Regions from separate parts of the Brevundimonas sp. BR2-1 genome, predicted to be linked through region 1. Evidence: riboswitches for the same ligand, from Rfam matches in the RefSeq annotation. Region 1 holds a riboswitch; the other holds the start of a gene.
The links. A riboswitch is a leader RNA that binds a small molecule or an ion and turns the genes downstream of it on or off. The one in region 1 is predicted to bind manganese.
Positions count from the first base shown of each region.

Region 2: linked by a shared signal. The riboswitch ahead of BrevBR_RS01515 (manganese efflux pump MntP) and the one ahead of BrevBR_RS06025 (TMEM165/GDT1 family protein) in region 1 are both predicted to bind manganese.

Region 1 covers NZ_JARKMV010000001.1:1,203,022-1,212,247, forward strand. The annotation lists gene BrevBR_RS05990 (oxidoreductase) at 1-479, opposite strand, end outside; gene BrevBR_RS05995 (ribonucleotide-diphosphate reductase subunit beta) at 483-1,538, opposite strand; gene BrevBR_RS06000 (glutathione S-transferase family protein) at 1,786-2,436, shown strand; gene BrevBR_RS06005 (hybrid sensor histidine kinase/response regulator) at 2,433-4,529, opposite strand; gene BrevBR_RS06010 (hypothetical protein) at 4,759-5,538, shown strand; gene BrevBR_RS06015 (metallophosphoesterase family protein) at 5,599-6,366, shown strand; gene BrevBR_RS06020 (VanZ family protein) at 6,345-6,698, opposite strand; gene BrevBR_RS06025 (TMEM165/GDT1 family protein) at 6,750-7,313, opposite strand; yybP-ykoY riboswitch at 7,512-7,600, opposite strand; gene BrevBR_RS06030 (phosphatase PAP2 family protein) at 7,580-8,290, opposite strand; gene BrevBR_RS06035 (ribonucleoside-diphosphate reductase subunit alpha) at 8,628-9,226, shown strand, end outside.
Region 2 covers NZ_JARKMV010000001.1:292,020-301,245, forward strand. The annotation lists gene BrevBR_RS01475 (efflux RND transporter permease subunit) at 1-471, shown strand, start outside; gene BrevBR_RS01480 (HupE/UreJ family protein) at 539-1,270, shown strand; gene BrevBR_RS01485 (transmembrane anchor protein) at 1,285-1,917, shown strand; gene BrevBR_RS01490 (MFS transporter) at 1,927-3,252, opposite strand; gene BrevBR_RS01495 (metal-sensing transcriptional repressor) at 3,321-3,596, shown strand; gene BrevBR_RS01500 (hypothetical protein) at 3,822-4,058, shown strand; gene BrevBR_RS01505 (type III polyketide synthase) at 4,338-5,390, shown strand; gene BrevBR_RS01510 (isoprenylcysteine carboxyl methyltransferase family protein) at 5,390-5,878, shown strand; gene BrevBR_RS01515 (manganese efflux pump MntP) at 5,935-6,507, opposite strand; yybP-ykoY riboswitch at 6,508-6,675, opposite strand; gene BrevBR_RS01520 (metal/formaldehyde-sensitive transcriptional repressor) at 6,729-7,004, shown strand; gene BrevBR_RS01525 (heavy metal translocating P-type ATPase) at 7,134-9,197, shown strand; gene BrevBR_RS16540 (DUF1289 domain-containing protein) at 9,194-9,226, shown strand, end outside.

The DNA.
Region 1 (9,226 bases):
CGGACGGCGGGACGGTGACGGTCGTAGCGGGTCTCGACGGTGACGACGCGGCCCAGCCGGCCCCCGGCGACCACATCCTTCAGAGCGAGAAAGTCGGCGTCCCAGCGGCGGTTGTGGAAGACCGACAGCAGCAATCCCCTCGACCGGGCCAGTTCCACGACCCGGGCGGCGTCGGCGTGGGTCAGGGCGAAGGGCTTGTCGACGACCACCGCCTTGCCGGCGTTCAGCGCCGCCCGGGCCTGGGTCGCGTGAAGGGGGTCGGGCGTGGCCAGGACGACCAGATCGATCGCGGGGTCGTCCAGCGCGGCCTCAAGCGACGGCGCGACCCGGACCCCGGGCCAGACGGCGGCGACCTCGCCGGGACGGCGGCTGACGATCGTATGCAGCGTCAGGCCCGGCTCGGCCGCGACCAGCGGCGCATGGAAGGTCCGACCCGCGTTGCCGAAGCCGATGACGGCGACGTTCGCGGGCCGGTTCAAGGATCAGGCCTCCGCCCCCTCGGCCCGCTTCTTCATCAGGGCGTCGAAACTGCCCCAGACGCCATCGGCGCCGTGCCAGGCGCCGGTGGTGGCGGCCTTGGAGTATTCGGTGGCGCGGGCCTCGAAGAAGTTGGCGTGTTCGACGCCAGACAACAGCGACTGCAGCCAGGGCAGCGGGTTTTCCTTGACGCCATAGACCTCCGGCAGCTGCAGCTGGCGCAGGCGCCAGTCGGCGATGAAGCGGATGTACTGTTTGATGTCGTCCGGCGTCATGCCGTTCACCGGACCCATTTCGAAGGCCAGGTCGATGAAACGGTCCTCCATCTCGACCACCGTCTTGCAGCACTCGACGATGTCGGCGGCGACCTGGGGCGTGACGGCCCCCGTTTCCTTGTTGAACGCGTGGTAGAGCTTGATGATGCCCTCGCAGTGCAGGCTCTCGTCGCGGACGGACCAGCTGACGATCTGGCCCATGCCCTTCATCTTGTTCTGGCGCGGGAAATTCATCAGCATCGCGAACGAGGCGAACAGCTGCAGCCCCTCCGAGAAGCCGCCGAACATGGCCAGGGTGCGGGCGATGTCGGCGTTGGTCTCGACCCCGAACCGGCCCATGAAGTCATGCTTGTCGCGCATGGCCTCGTATTCCATGAAGGCGCCGAACTCGCTCTCGGGCATGCCGATGGTCTCGAGCAGCAGGGCGTAGGCGGCGATGTGGATGGTCTCCATGTTGGCGAAGCTCGCCAGCATCATCTTGACCTCGGTCGGTTTGAACACCCGACCGTATTTTTCCATGTAGTTGTCCTGGACCTCGATGTCGGCCTGGGTGAAGAAGCGGAAGATCTGGGTCAGCAGGTTGCGTTCGCTGTCGGTCAGATTGACCGCCCAGTCCTTCATGTCCTCGCCCAGCGGCACCTCTTCGGGCATCCAGTGGACCTGCTGCTGCTTCTTCCACATGTCGAAGGCCCACGGATAGCGGAACGGCTTGTAGGCCGCCGAGGGGGTCAGCAGGCCGGGGGTCGTGCCGCTCTTGGGGGGTTTGATCGAGACGTGCGCGTTCATCGTTACTGGGCTCTGGTCGGCGAATCCGAGGTGAATTCACCATGCGTTCGGACGCGCCCGGCGCCAAGCCGAATTGCGGCTATATTGCGATCACTTTTTCCGCGACCGCTAAATGTGGTGTGTCGGGGCGAAGGACTTGGGGACGTGGCTGGGGACAAGCCCTAGCCGCCTCTATGGCGGCGCCGGGAACTCTCGGGCGCGGAAAGCGTCGCTGGAGACTAGGCTGGGCCATCGAAGGAGAGCAGCCATGACCTACACTGTCTACGGCGCCGCCGGGTCCGGCTCGGTCCCGGTCGAGGCGGCCCTGACCCTGATCGGCGCACCCTATCGCGTGATCGAGGCCGTGACCTGGGAGGGGGACGCCGAGCGGGACAAGGTGGCCCCGGTCAATCCGATGCGGCAGATTCCCGCGCTGGTCACGCCCGGGGGCGAAACGATCACCGAGAGCGCCGCCATCCTGATCTGGCTGGCGGAACAGCACCCCGAGGCGGCCCTCGGCCCCGAGCCGTGCGACCCGCGCCGGGCGCAGTTCCTGCGCTGGATGACCTTCGTCCCGGCCGCCGTCTACTCGATGTACTGGGTCCGCGACGAACCGTCCCGGCTGGGGGGCGACGATCCGGCGGCGCAGAAGACCATACTGGAGCGCACCGCCGACAGGATCGCCGACTGCTGGGGCATGATGGAGAACCAGATCGCTCCGGACCGTTTCCTTCTGGGCCCCGAGCCGACGGTGCTCGATCTCTATGTCGCCGTCGCCAGCCGCTGGACGCCGCACCGCAAGCGGTTTCACGAGGTCGCGCCGCGGATGGGGGCGGTGATGCGCCGCGTCGACGCCCTGCCGGAGCTCGAGGCCTTCTGGGCCGACCGCTTCCCGTTCGAGGGCCGGTACCGGAGCTAGGCGGCCTCGGCGGCCTCGGAGACGCGCGCTTCCGGCAAGTCACCGGACAGGGCGCGATTCACCATCGCCAGCAGGCCGGCCTGGTTGATCGGCTTGGCCATGTGGGCGTTCATGCCCGACGCCAGACAGCGGGTCACGTCCTCGGGCATGGCGTCGGCGGTCATGGCCACGATGGCGATGTCATGCTCAGGCCCCGGCAAGGCGCGGATGCGGCGCGTCGCCTCCAGACCATCCATCAGCGGCATGCGCACGTCCATCAGCACCAGGTCGAACGGCTGACCGGCGACGGCGTCGATGGCGTCCTGTCCGTCGCAGACCTCGACCACGTCGCAGCCGAAGGCTTCCAGCATGATGCGGGCGACCTCGCGATTGACCGGATGATCGTCGACCACCAGCACGCGGGGCGTGGCGGGGGCGGCGGACTCGCCGGTCCCTTCGTCGTGGGGTTGGGGCATGGGCCGTTCGCTCTCCTCGATCGCGTCGGGCGCGCGCGGGAGGGGCAGGGTGATGATGAAGGTCGAGCCCTCGCCCGGCCGGCTGTCGACGTCGACATCGCCGTTCAGGCGACGGACGTGGCGGGCCACCAGCGCCAGGCCGAGGCCGGCCCCGCAATGGCTGCGGCGGATCGAGGCGTCGCCCTGGGCGAAGGCCTCGAACAGGTCCGGCAGCAGGGCCGGCTCGATGCCGGAGCCGGTGTCCGAGACGCGGATGCAGACGCCGTCGGATGACCGGTCCAGCCGGACCGTGACCTGACCCCTGTCGGTGAATTTGACCGCATTGGCGACCATGGGATGCAGGGTCTGGCGCAGCGCCCGGCGGTCGCACATGAAGCGCGCGTTCGTCGGCAGGCGGTCGTCGATCGTGAGGCTCAGACCCTTGGCGTCGGCCGCGGCCCGGCTGGGCGTGATCGCCTCGCGCGCCACGGCGGCCAGGTCCAGCGCCTCGGGCGAGACAGCGTCGTCGCCGCGGGCGAAGTCCAGAATGTCTTCGACCAGCATCAGCAGGCCGTCGCTGGATTCCCGGATCTGGCGCGCCTGACGCAGGGCGGTGGCGTCCAGTCCCGGCCGGCTGGCCAGGACGTCGGCGAAGCCGGCGACGCCGTTCAGGGGGGTGCGCATCTCATGGCTCATCATGGCGAGGAAGCGCGAGCGGGCGGCGGCGGCGTCCTCGGCCTTGCGGCGGGCTTCCTGCGCGGCGACCGTGCGGGCGCGCAGCCGCGCCTCGAGCCGGCGGCGCTCGGTCATGACCGTCGAGACGGGCAGGATGGTGACGACCATGGCGAGCAGGTAGAGATTGTAGACCCCCAGCCGGCGCAGCATTGGCGCGACCGTTTCCAGACCCGGGACGTCCATGAGACGCGTCAGGTGCACAGGACCATGGCCGGTCATGGTCGCTACGCCACTGACGGCGGCCAGTCCAATCAGGGCGATCGCCGCCGTCGTCGGCGACAGCCGCAGGGCGATCAGGAGCATCGGCAGGAAGGACAGGAAGGCGAGCGGCGCGTCGTTCTGCCAGAAGGTCAGGGCCGTAACGGCCAGCATGAAGGCCATCAGAACCGTTGCCTCCGGCCAGCGCGCGCGGGTCGTTCCGTGGAACCGGTGGGCCCGGGCCATCAGCAGCAGAACGGGGGTCACCAGCAACAGGCCGAGCAGTTCGACGATGAAGAAGGAATAGATGCCGAAGGCCCCGGCCATGGTCAGCGGCGTCTGACGGATCAGCATGGTGACGCCGAAGCCGAGGGCGGCCGTCACCGCGACCGCGGGCACGGCGGCGAACAGGCCGAAGGCGAACAGTCGCCGCGGGCGGCGCATGTCCAGGGCCGCGCCGCAGAACCGCCGGGCCAGCAGGGCGGCCAGCGCCGCCTCGCCCACATTCATCAACGCATTGAGCCACAGCAGCATGCCGGCGTCGCCGCGAATGGCGTTGCTGGACAGATTGATCACGAGGCAGGCCGCGACGACGGTGATCGCCTGGCGCCGGTGCAGCTGCAGCAGGGCCGCCGCCATGATGCCGTTGGACAGCCAGATCAGCACCGCGCCGTAGGTGGCCACGCTCCAGTGACCGATCAGTTGGGAAGCGGCGAACAGCAGCACATATGCCCAGGCCGGCGGCCCGGCGACACGGCCCGCTTCGTGCCTGAATAAACGCCAACGACCCTTCAACCCGAGCCTCCCCGGCCCTCTACTGAACAGCCGCAGCGTTACGGTGAATGCGTAAACAAATCCGTCTCAACCCGGATGCATCTGTGAAGCAGGAACCCCCGCCCGACCGCAGCCGTTTCCAGACCCTTCGCCATAACCGGCGGAAATGGAGCGCTGGAGCATGTCAGACACCGTCATCGATCCCAGCTTCCGGCCGCCTCCGGACGCGGTCGAATTCTATGAGGAATCCCTGCGGCTGCTGAAGGAGAGCGGCATCCCCTTCCTGCTGTCCGGCACCTATGCGGTGACCGCCTATACCGGTATTCGCAGGCCGACCAAGGACCTGGACGTCTTCTGCAAACCCGGCGACTACCCGCGCATCCTCGCCTTCTTCCAGGCCCGGGGCTTCCGCACCGACGTCGAGGACGAGCGCTGGATCGCCAAGGTATGGAAGGACGACAAGCGGTTCTTCGACGTGATCTTCGCCATGTCGAACGGCACGATCGCGGTGTCGGACAGCTGGTTCGGCAAGGACACGATCGAGGTGTACGGCCATACCGTCGGCATTACCCCGCCGACCGCCCTGATCCTGAGCAAGGTCTTCATCCAGGACCGCTACCGCTTCGACGGGGCAGACGTGAACCACGTCATCCTCAAACAGGCCGAGGCTATCGACTGGAAATTCCTGCTCGACCAGATGGACCTCTACTGGGAGGTATTGCTGGCGCACCTGTTGAACTACCGCTTCGCCTACCCGACCGAGCGGGACAAGATTCCCGCCTGGTTGATGCGGGAGCTGACGGGACGGCTGGAGGCCCAGGTCGATCTGCCGGCCCCGCGGGTCAAGGTGTGCCGCGGGCGGCTGTTCAGCCCGCGGGACTACATCTTCGACATCACCGAATGGGGCTTCGGCGACATCGTCGGCAAGGGGCTGGAGGAGCGCCATGACCCCATACATTGAGGTTGGGCGCCAGGCTCGCGACGCGGTCGCTGGCGACTTGAGCGTCAGGAGCCGGCGGTCATGAGCGAGGTGGATCCCCAGACGCCCCAACCCGGCATGGAGGCCGGGCCGAAGAAGAAGCTGCGCGTGGCGGCTGTCGGCGACCTGCACGTCGGCGAAGCGCACGACCGGCCCCACCGGGAACTGTTCGACCGGGTGCATGAAGACGCCGACGTCCTGTGCCTGTGCGGCGACCTGACCAATTTCGGCAAGACGCGGGAGGTGGAGATCCTTCTGGAGGACCTGCGGGGATGCCAGATTCCGATGGTCGGGGTGCTGGGCAACCACGAGCATGAGTGTGGCCAGCCCGAACATGTGACGAAGATGCTGTGCGACGCCGGCGTGAAGGTGCTGACCGGCCAGGCCTATGAGATCGAGGGCGTCGGCTTCGCGGGCGGCAAGGGGTTCATCGGCGGCTTCGGCCGCTACATGCTGAGCCCGTTCGGCGAGGCCTCGATCAAGTCGTTCGTGCAGGAGGCGGTCGAGGACGCCAACGGGATCGAAAACTCGATCCGCATGCTGCGCACCGAGCGGTCGGTCGTGGTGCTGCACTATTCGCCCGTGGTCGACACGGTGATGGGCGAGCCGCCCGAGATCCACGCCTTCCTGGGCTCGTCCCGGCTGGCCGAGACCATCGACCGCTATGACAACATCAGCCTGGTGGTGCACGGCCACGCCCATCGCGGCGCGCCCGAGGGCCGGACCAACAAGGGGACGCCGGTCTACAACGTCGCCCTGCCCGTGCTGCGGACGCTGGGCGAGACGCCCTATCGGGTGTTCGAGGTCTGAAACGCCGTGCGCGGCTCGAAGCGCCGCCAGACGGCCCAGAGCAGAAGGGCGGTCACGATGCCCAGGCCGTCGGCCAGCAGGTCGCCCCAGCTGGCGTCGCGGCCGACCATGCCCTGAACGATCTCGACCGCGCCGCCGAGCGCCAGCGCCGAAAGCGCCGCCAGGGTGCGCGGCAGGCGGCGGAACAGCACGCCGAAGCTCCACAGGATCAGACCGAAGGCGACGAAATGGGCGGCCTTGTCCCAGACATTGCTGGCGGCCTCCACGTTCTGGAAGGGTCCCACCATCGAACCGATGATGACGATCAGCAGGACAACCGCGGTCAGGCGCATCAGAAACTTCATCGACAGGAACACTCGGGTGGCGGGAGGAACGGGCTTCTATCAGCGCGCGAGCAGAACCCACACCCCGGTTGCGGCGAAACCCAGAGCCGCGGCGAGGCGAATCCATGTCAGCGGCAGTTTGCGGGCCGCGACCTCGCCGAGCAGCACCGCCGGGGCGTTGACCAGCATCATCCCGAGGGTCGAACCCGCCACGACCAGCGCCAGGTTCTGGAACTGCGCGGCCAGCATGGCGGTGGCGACCTGGGTCTTGTCGCCCATCTCGATCAGGAAGAAGGCGGCCGTCGTGGTCCAGAACACGCCGGCGAAGGTCTTTTCGGTCATGTCCGGCTCTTCATCGAACCGGTCGGGGATCAGGGCCCAGACGGCGAAACCGATGAAGGCCAGGCCCACGCCCCAACGCAGCCACTCGCCATCCATGAACCGGGCCAGCACGGAACCGGCCAGGGCCGCGAAGGCGTGATTGGCCGCCGTGGCCGCCAGAATGCCGAGGATGATCGGCAGCGGTCGCCGCCAGGTCGCCGCCAGCATGATGGCCAGCAGCATGGTCTTGTCCCCGATCTCCGCGATGGAGACGAGGCCGGTCGATATCAGGAAGGCTTCCAACTCGGCTTCATGCGCGGGGGTTCGGCGGACAGACCATTGGCATCCGCAGCCGGCCCCCGCGTGGAAGCGCCCTGCGAAGCCAGCGGTCTTGCCATGTAGGTGATCCTACGCTCGCCTCGCGGAGGCTCGCTGCTTGAGGACCGATACGGTCCGCCCTCAAGCAGTCTCGCGCCGCGCGCGAGACGATAGGGCCACTTAAGAACGCGCCATCCTCTCCGGGCGAGAGGAAGTGTGTTGACGCGAACCCCGCTGAGAGATGCGGGCGGCTACTCCCCGATGACGGCGGGCGGTGTATCCGCCACGGGCTCCGGCGGCAAGACCTCGTCGTGCGGGCCGGTGTCGCTGACGGCCTGCCTGCGTCCGATCGCATAGGCGACCAGCCACAGGGCCATGGCCCAGGCCGCGCCGGCGCACCAGCCCGCAAACACGTCCGAGGCCCAGTGGGCCCCGAGATAGACCCGCGTCAGTCCGATCAGCAGGGCGATCAGTATGGCCGCCCCAAGCACGAAGGCCTTCAGATGGGCGCGCGGGAAGGCCCGGGTCAGCATCACCCCGAGGGTCAGGTAGAAGACGGTCGACAGCAGGGCGTGGCCGGACGGGAAGCTGGCGTTCAGCGTGTCCACCGCCTGGAAGGCGGAGGGCGGCCGTTCGCGCCCGAACATCGCCTTCAACCCCTCGCTCAGCGCGACGCCCCCGGCCAGACCCACCACCAGAAGCAGGGCCGACAGGTTCTTGCGCTGGATCAGCAGGAAGGCGAATGCGATTACCGCGAACAGGGCCAGCACCGATATGCCGCCCAGCGAGGTCAGGTCGGCCGCCGCCTCCCTGAGCCACCACGGCCCCCGCGGCTCGCCGGCGACAGGCTGCATCCAGGCCAGAACCGCCTGATCGAAGGCCTGGCCGTCGGCCTCGGTCATGTCGTCCGCCACCTCGACGAAGGTCATGACCCCGAGGGCGGCGATGAACAGGGCCGACACGGCCGCAATTTCCGTCCGGGCTATGCGCAACATCCGGCGGAAAAATGTGATCGTCTGGTCGGCGGTCATCGGCTGCTAACGGTCCCGCTTGTGTGACGTTCCACTCACGCGTTCGTGAACAGAATGCGGTGAGGCTTGTCACGCCCTCGTCGCGGCCTGTCCACAGGCTCATCCCCCGTCTTGAGGCCGATTCGCCCAGAAAGTGATCGTCAACCCCGTTGACGGTTGGTTAGCCATCTGCGCCCCATATGTGGGCTTGGGGAGCGCTTCAGCCACTAGGTCTTGTGGTTCGCGGCGCGGGGAAACCCATTCGATTTTGTTCAGGGCGGCGAATACCATGGCTGGCGGCGAAGCGTTGAAGACGGTTGATTTCGTGTCCCCGACGGACGGTGATGCGACCACGCGTCCCCATCTGTCCGTGGTGAGATCCATTCAGCTCGACCGGTCCCGCGACGACCTGCTGACCGACTTCGGCAAGAAGACGCTGGAGGATCGATATCTGCTGGCCGGCGAGAGCTATCAGGACATGTTCGCCCGCGTCGCCACGGCCTATGCCGACGACGCCGACCACGCCCAGCGCGTCTATGACTACATGTCCAAACTCTGGTTCATGCCCTCGACGCCGGTGCTGTCGAACGGCGGCGCCGACCGCGGCCTGCCGATCAGCTGTTTCCTGAACGCCGTGGCCGACAGCCTCGACGGCATCCAGTCGGTCTGGAACGAGAACGTGGCCCTGGCCTCGAACGGCGGCGGCATCGGCACCTACTGGGGCGGCGTCCGGTCGATCGGCGAGAAGGTCAAGGGCGCGGGCCAGACGTCCGGCATCATCCCCTTCATCCGCGTGATGGACTCCCTGACGCTGGCGATCAGCCAGGGCTCGCTGCGCCGCGGTTCCGCCGCCGTCTACCTGGACGTCCACCACCCCGAGATCGAGGA
Region 2 (9,226 bases), 910 kb from region 1:
ATCGTCTTCTCCGGCGTGCCCCTGGCGCTCACCGGCGGGGTGGCCGCCCTGATGATGCGCGATCTCCCGCTGTCGATCTCGGCCGGCGTCGGCTTCATCGCCCTCTCCGGCGTCGCCGTACTCAACGGCGTCGTCATGGTCAGCTTCATCCGGGGCCTGATCGAGGAGGGCAAGCCGATTCCCGAAGCCATCCGCGAGGGCGCGCTGACCCGTCTGCGGCCGGTGTTGATGACCGCCCTGGTCGCCAGCCTGGGCTTCGTGCCCATGGCGCTCAATGTCGGAACGGGGGCCGAGGTGCAGCGGCCTCTGGCCACTGTGGTCATCGGCGGGATCATCTCATCGACCCTGCTAACCCTGCTCGTGCTCCCGGCCCTCTACAGCCTGGTGCACGGCCGCGACCGGCCCGAGGATCGCCCGCGTCCCGCCTGGCTCGACCACCTGCCGTTCCGCGTCAAAGGCAGGCGGAAGTGACGGGGATCGGCGATCGCCGCGGACCCAGGGCTTCCACGTTCCGTCCCCAAACCTTCGAAAGGTTCTCATGACAGTTGCGTATCGCCGCGACCGCTGGTCGTGGCTTCAATCACCGGCCATGGCGCTGGCCGCCGTCCTGCTGTTCTTCCTCATGGACGGAGCCATGGGTCAGGCGCTGGCCCATGGCGTCGCCGAGGGCGACAAGGGCTATATCCAGGAAACCTCCGGCTTCCTGTTCTGGCCGTTCGTCTACCTGGGGGCCAAGCATATGGTCACCGGCTACGACCACCTGCTGTTCCTGCTCGGCGTCATCTTCTTCCTCTACCGGATGAAGGACATCAGCCTCTATGTGACGCTGTTCGCCATCGGCCACTCCACCACCCTGCTGCTCGGCGTGCTGACCGACATCAGCGTGTCCAGCTATCTGGTCGACGCCATCATCGGCCTGTCGGTGGTCTACAAGGCGCTCGACAATCTCGGAGCCTTCCAGCGGTGGTTCGGCTTCCAGCCCAGCACCAGGGGGGCGACCCTGATTTTCGGCCTGTTCCACGGCTTCGGCCTCGCCACCAAGCTGCAGGACTTCAACCTGTCGCCGGACGGACTGATCGGCAATCTGGTCGCCTTCAACATCGGCGTCGAGGCGGGCCAACTTCTGGCCCTGGGCGCCATCCTCATCGTCATGGGATTCTGGCGCAAGACCGGCAGTTTCTGGCGGCACGCCTATGCCGCCAACGTCGTCCTCATGACTCTCGGCTTCATCCTGACGGGCTATCAGCTCGTCGGCTTCTTCGTCGTCTGACCGGAGACCTCATCATGTACAACGCCAATAAACCCACCGACGCGGACCTGCCCTCGACGCGCAAGCTGCTGAAGTCCACCGGCATCGCCGTGGCGGTCGCCACGGGGTTGCTCGTCACGGTCGTCCTCCCCGCCGAATACGGCGTCGATCCGACCCGGGTCGGTTCACTGTTCGGCTTGACCGAAATGGGCCGGATCAAGGTCTCGCTCGCCGCCGAGGCCCAGGCCGAAGACGTCGCGGAAGCGACGGCCGCCGCCACAGGCGGTTCGTTTCCCGTCGCGACGGCGGCGGCGCCGACGACGGCGGGCGCTGACTTGGCGGCCCCGGCGGCTCTGCGCTCCGACCGGACTGTCCTGACCCTCGCCCCCGACCAGGGCGCCGAGATCAAGCTGGTGATGCAAGCCGGGGCCACGGCGCGCTTCACCTGGACCAGCAGCGGCGGGCGGATCAACTACGACACCCACGCCGACCGGCCCGGAACCGACTATCACGGCTACAACAAGGGCTCGGCCGAGCGGGTCGAGGATGAACTGACCGCCGCCTTCACCGGCAGTCACGGCTGGTTCTGGCGAAATCGCACGGGCCAACCCGTGACGATCACCCTGGTCACCGAGGGCGCGTACAGCGAGATCAAACGGGTCGTCTAGGCAACCGGGTCACCCCTTCGTCGTCGGCCAACGATCATGGCGTTCGTCGATGACGAAGGGATGGGCGTGGTCCGCGTCATCTCCCGCCCGGCCTTCACGCCTGTGAAGGTCGTCGGCCGGCAAATCCACATGGCTGTGGGGAAGGTTCTCGGGATCATGGGCGGGCCAGATCAGCAGGCCCAGGACAGTTCCGGTCGCGCATAGCCCCGCCAGCACCAGGAAGGCCGCGCCCGGATCGACCGCGGCGCTGACCAGACCCGCCACGGGATAGGCGATCAGCCAGCAGGCGTGGGACAGGGCGAACTGGGCCGCGAATAGCGCGGGCCGATCCTCCGCGTTGGATGACCGGCGCAGAGCTCTCCCCGCCGGGGTGATCGTCAGCGAATATCCGAAGCCCATGATCACCCACAGCGCCAACAGCGCGACGTAGCTGACGGCCAACCAGGCTCCCGCCAGCAATACGCCGGTCATCGTCGCCGCGCCGAGGACCATCGCCGCGCGGTCGGTCAGCCGACCGAGCAGGCGCGGCAGAAACACCGCCGCGGTCATGGAGCCGCCGCCGAACGCCGCCAGCGCCCAGGCCGTCGCCTGGCCCGAGAGACCAAAGCGCGACTGAACGAGAACGACGGTATTGACGAACACCATGGCTCCGCCCGCCGCGGTCGCCAGGCTGATGGCCAGCAGGCCCCGCAGGCGCGGCGTCAGGGCGAACAGGCGCATGCCGCCGGTGAGGCGTTGCAGGAAGGGCTTCTGGGCCGCCGTGCCGAGCTTGGGCAGGACAGCGGTGACCACGAACAGAGCGGACGCCACGAAACCCACGGCAGTGCCCGCGAACAGGTTGCTGTAACTCATTACCGCCAGCAGCAGGGCCGCGAGCACGGGACTGGCGACGCTCTCCAGGTCGGCGGCGAGCCGCGAGAGAGACAGGGCCTTGGTGTATTCCCCTTCGTCCGGCAGCAGATCGGGGATCATCGCCTGGAAGGCCGGGGTGAAGGCGGCTGAAGCCACATAGAGCACGGTCATCAGGGCATAGACCTGCCAGGCCTCGCCGACGAACGGCAGGGCGGCGGCCACGCCGGCGCGCACCACGTCCAGTGAAACCAGCAGCACCTTCCTGGGCAGCCGGGCCGAAAGCGCGCTCGCGAACGGCGCCACGCCGATATAGGCGATCATCTTGATCGCCAGGGCCGCGCCGAGGATTTCGCCCGCGTTCGCGCCCGCGAGGTCGTAAGCCAGCAGCCCGAGCGCCACGGTCGCCATCCCGGTCCCCAGCAAGGCCGAGACTTGGGCAATGAAGAGGTGGCGATAGCCGGCGTGGCGAAGTGGAGAGAACATCAGGAACCGTCTGAAACGCGCGGATGAAGCCGCTAGCCATATCCCCTCCAGGGGGATAGCATTGGATCATGGCTCACGTCGCTCATGAATCCCACCCCGAGATCGTCAATCGGCTGAAACGCGCCGAGGGGCATCTGCGCAAGACCATCGGCATGATCGAGGCGGGACGCAGCTGCCTCGACCTGGCCCAGCAACTTCATGCGATCGAAAAGGCGGTGGCGGCGGCCAAGAAGACCCTGATCCACGACCATATCGACCATTGCCTGGCGCATGCTTCGGACGGTGATCCGTCGGAGGCCCGACAAGCGGTCGCCGAGTTCAAGGCGATCACCAAATATCTCTGACAGCGGCCAGGCGGCGCGAATTCGGTCCGTCAGCAGTATCCGAAAAGACGCGGTCGCGCGCTCGTTCGACCGGCCGGCGTGATCATCGAGCTCACGGTCTGGGAAAACCGTGGCGCCGAGACTGGCGAAGTCACGGCATGGCCTGTTCAGGCCGCCACGTTCCGGCGCCGTTGCCGTAGCGCCTATCCGACTCTAGACTCTCGTCTCGCGACCGAGGACGCACTCATGCCGACGAGCCTTCCCCCGATCCAGGTTACGGTCATTCGGTCGGGCGGAGAATGGCGACTGATGCGAGACGGCCAGGACGCGGGCCACTATGACTACAGCGTTGATGCCCTGGACGCCGCCCTGCTTCGGGCGAGCCAACTGCTGGACCAGGGGCGGGAGGTGGAAGTCTTCATCCAGGACTCCGCCGGTCAGCTTCGCCGCGTTGATCCGGTCATGGGCGAAGTCATTCACTGACCGGCCCCGGTCGGCGCCCGCGAAACCGACTCAGGATTCCATCGAAGCCCGATCGCGCGCCCCTCCGCTGACGCGGGTGGCCGACCACGCAGTCTCACCAACCTCCTATCGACCACGACCCGACCTCGTCGTCATCGTCATCGAGTTTCCCCTGCGCCGGCAGAATCGTCGAATGCATGCAGGTCGGCATGACGGCTCGCGGGAACCTAGCCCGCGCGGTCGCGCTAGGTTGCGGTCCGCCAAGCGCATGTGTGTTGGTTGCACGACCCGGAGCATCGCGTGAGTGACATCCCACCGCGGCTACAGGCTCTGGCGTTGGCCTGGCCGCCCCACGTGCTGCGCCAGGAGGATGTAGCGGCCAACGGAGCGGAGATGTTCGCCACCACCCACGGCGGGTTCGAGCGGCTGGCCCCCATCTATCGCAACGCCCTGATCGAGACGCGGCATTCCTGCGTCCCCATCGAATGGTATCTGAAGCCGCACAGCTTTTCCGAACGCAACGACCTGTTCTTGGAGAATGCGGTCACGGTGCTGGCCGAAGCTGCGGGCAAGGCGCTGAATGAGGCGGGACTCGAAGCAGAGGACATCGACGCCATCGTGGTCGTCTGCACGACCGGCATCGCGACACCGGGTCTGGACGCGCGGCTGATGCAGGTGATGCCGTTCCGGCCGGATGTGCGGCGGCTGCCGATCTTCGGCCTGGGCTGCGCCGGGGGCGTGGTCGGGCTGGCGCGGGCCGCCGACATCGCCCGGGCGCACCCGGACGAGCGTGTGTTGCTGCTGGTGGTCGAGCTGTGCGCCCTCACCTTCCGGGCCCAGGACCGGTCCAAGAGCAATCTGGTCGCCACCGCCCTGTTCGGCGACGGCGCGGCGGCGGCGGTGATCTCGTGCCGCGACGATGCCACCGGCCCGGCGTTGGGGGCCAGCCGCGAGCACACCTGGCCCGACAGCCTCGACGTCATGGGCTGGGACGTCGCCGACGACGGCCTGAAGGTCGTGTTCAGCCGCGATATTCCGAGCCTGGTCCAGAACGATTTCCGGCCCGTGGCGCTCGACTTCCTGGCCCGCCAAGGCATGACTCCGGCGGACGTCGGTGGGTTCGTCTGTCATCCCGGCGGGGCCAAGGTGATCGAGGCGCTGGAGGCCTGTTTCGAGCTGTCCGAAGGGTCGCTGACCCACACCCGCGACGTCCTGCGCGACCACGGCAACATGAGCGCGGCGACAGTGCTGTTCGTGCTCAAGGCCATGCTGGACGACGAAGCGAAAGGCCCCCTCCTCCTGACCACCCTGGGGCCCGGCTTCACCGCCGGACTGATGATCGTGCACGCGTGATGTGGCTGGTGCTCGGGCTGGTGGCCGCGCAACGGCTGTGGGAGCTGTGGCTGGCGGATCGCAACACCAGACGGCTACTGGCGGAAGGCGCAGTCGAGGTCGGGTCCGGTCACTATCCGCTGTTCATCGTGCTGCACGCCAGCTGGCTGGCGGCCATCGCCATCCTCACGCCGTGGACGATGGCTCCGAACCTGGGGTGGCTGGCGCTGTACGTCGTCCTGCAGTTTGGACGGCTGTGGGTTATCTCGACGCTGGGGCGGTTCTGGACCACGCGGATCATCACCCTGCCCGGTGCGCCGCTAGAGATGCACGGCCCCTACCGGTTTGTGCGCCACCCCAACTACATCGTCGCATCGCTGGAGATTCTCGTCCTGCCGCTGGTCTTTGGCCAGGTCTGGATCGCTCTGATCTGGAGCGTCGCCAATGCGCTACTCGTCGCCTGGCGGATCCGGGTAGAGGACGGCGCCTTGCAGGATCGCCGCGACTGAGGCTCAAGGCACGCTCTGTCTTCCGATCCAGCCACGCGACGCCCGTGGCCCTCGGTTCAGCCCCCGAGAACACCCAGATGTTCGAGCAGGATCGTCAACCCGAGGGCGATCAGCGCCAGACCTCCGAGGAGTTCGACGATCTTGCCGAAGCGTCGGCCGACCGCCCGGCCAATCAGCATACCGAGCGTGGTCATCAGGAAGGTCGTGACGCCGATCGAACCGGCGATGACCCAGATGTTGGCGCCCATGAAGGCCAGGCCGACGCCGACTGCGGCCGCATCGATACTGGTCCCCACCGCCGTGGCGATCAGGCCCCACGATCCGGACCGACGAGGGGCGCCCTCTCCGGTTTCAGGCCCGGCGCGGACGGCCTCCCGGATCATTTTTCCGCCGACGGCCGCCAGCAGGCTGAAGGCGATCCAGTGATCGATCCTCTCCACGAGGCCTGCGGCGACCAGGCCCAGAGACCAGCCGATCACCGGGGTGATCGCCTCGATGACGCCAAACACGAGCCCGGCCCTGATCGCGCTCAGGGGGCTCGGTCGATGCGAAGCGCCGCGACCGACGGCTGCCGCGAAGGCGTCTGTGGACATGCTGAGAGACAGGACGGCGATGGCGACGGGCGTCATGACGGGCATCCACCGGGCGATGAACAGCGCTTCCACTCCGGCCGGTGCGGCGGTGGAATACGCTGGTCTCGCTAGGCGGCGGTTCCGCTGGTCGGACCACGCGCCGAAGCGCGAGTGTGTTGACCCGACCCCGGCGATCAACACCGGCAGCTACTCCCCAACAGGATGTCGTCCTTTATCGGGTCTCGCATAAGGGGGCAAGATACTATAGGGGAGTATCCATGGCTCACACAGTCACCAACAAGAAGAAGCTCGTGTCGCGGGTCCGGCGCATCGCCGGCCAGCTGGGCGCGATCGAGCGGGCGATCGAGTCCGAAGCAGGCTGTTCGCAAATTTTGCAGCAGGTCGCCGCGGCGCGGGGAGCCATGGGCGGGCTGCTGGAAGAACTGATCGAGGACCACCTGCGCCACCATGTGGCCCGCCCCGATCTGACCGAGGCCGAGCGCCGGAGCGGAGCCGACGAACTCATCGCCATAATCCGTCGCTATTCAAAGTAGCGGGCCCGTGACGATGACGGACGACGATGATCGACCCCGCGGCCGGAAAGTCCGGACCGCACCACCGTTGAAGCCTTGTGCGTCGTCGGCATGACCTCTCCCGCATTCAGCCAGAAAATGGACTCTCCGATGGTCGATCAGTCCGGCCGCAACCTCCCCACCCTCGCCGACCAGGCGGAGGCCCGCACCATCGTTCCTGCCGGCCCGGATTCCGGGGACCATTCCGGGCAGGGCCACGTTCACGCCGGCCATGACCGCGATCACCACGATCACGACCATGACCACGAGGACGATAGTCACGATCACGAGCATCCGTTTGAGTGGACGGAGGCGGTGCGCATCGGTTTCGTGGCGGTGACAGCAGCGCTCGTATGGTTCCGGGTTTGGGAGCCGCTCGAAACGATCAGCCTGATCGGAGTCGTCGGTCTGCTGGTGGGCGGTTGGCCGATCCTGAAGGAAGCCTTCGAGAACGTCCTTCAGCGTCGCATGACCATGGAACTGTCGATGACGATCGCCATCGTGGCCGCGGCGGCGATCGGCGAGTTCTTCACGGCGCTGATCATCACGCTTTTCGTGCTGGTGGCCGAGGTGCTGGAGGGTCTGACGGTCGGCCGCGGCCGCAGGGCCATCCGCGATCTGCTGGAATTCCTGCCCCGCGAGGTCTCGGTTCGCCGGACGGGCGCCATCCGGACCATTTCGGCCGAGGACCTCAACATCGGCGACGCGATCCTCGTCGCGCCAGGCGGACGTATTCCGGTGGATGGCGCGGTCTTGTCAGGCCATTCGTTCGTCGATGAGTCCCGCATCACCGGTGAATCCATGCCGGTAGAGAAGACGGAAGGGACCGCTGTCTTCGCCGGATCCATCAATCAGTCCGGCGCGCTCGAAGTCCAGGCCGAGCGTATCGGCAGGGACACGAGCTACGGCAAGATCATCGAAGCGGTGGAGCGCGCGGAGCGCTCCCGAGCGCCGGTTCAACGGCTTGCGGACCGCATGGCGGGCTACCTCGTCTATTTCGCCCTCGGCTCGGCCGTCCTGACCTATCTGATCACCCAGAACATCTACTCCACGATTTCCGTGGTCATCGTCGCCGGGGCCTGCGGCATCGCCGCCGGCACGCCCCTGGCCATCCTCGGCGGCATCGGTCGCTCCGCCCGGCTCGGCGCGATCATCAAGGGCGGCGTCCATCTGGAGACGCTCGGCAAGGTCGATACCGTGGTGCTCGACAAGACGGGAACGCTGACTTTCGGTCGGCCCGAGGTCCAGGCGGTCGTGACCGTGGCCGGCGCAACGCCGGACGACCTTCTCGACGCGGCGGCTTCCGCCGAGTTGCGATCCGAACACCCCCTGGGCAAGGCGATCGTCGCCTACGCCCTGAACCGGGGGCGAACGGTGACGGAGCCGGAACACTTCGCCTACAGGCCAGGCCGGGGAATCGGCGCCAGGGTGGGCTCCTCCGTCATCCTTGTCGGCAATCAGGCTTGGATGCAGGACAACGCGGTGTCGATCCCCGGCACGCTCAGCGCCGGCGTCGAAGCGGCTTCGGAGGTGTACGTCGCCCGGAACGGATGCCTGCTGGGCGCGATCGCGGTCGCCGACACCGTACGACCGGAGGCCAAGCGCGCCATAGAAGCGCTGCACGGCCTCGGCATCCGCACCCTTCTGCTGACCGGCGACGCCCTTCCCGTCGCCCAGGCCGTAGGAGCCAGCCTCGGCATTCGGGACATTGAAGCGGGCCTGCTCCCGGAAGACAAACTCGCCCGCATCCAGGCGCTCGTGGGGCAGAAGCGGATCGTCGCCATGGTAGGTGACGGCGTGAATGACGCCCCCGCGCTGGCCGCCGCCAGCGTCGGCATCGCCATGGGCTCGGGCACGGATGTCGCCCAGGAAAGCGCCGATGTCGTGCTTCTGGGAAATGATCTCGTGCGTCTCGTCGATACGTTGCGGATCGCGCGGCGAACCCGCCGGATCATCTGGCAGAATTTCGCCGGCACCCTGGCCATCGACGCCCTGGGGATCGGTCTGGCGGCTGCGGGCTTTCTCAATCCGCTGTTCGCCGCCTTCATCCACGTCGCGTCGGAGCTCGCCTTCATTCTCAACTCGGCCCGGCTCCTGCCCGCCGTGGCCAGAACGGATGAGGCGATCCCCGCGCCGACACCGATCGGCGTCCGTCCTGCGGCGGTCATGCCGTGAGTGCCGATTCGCCTTGCATCGACGTCTGT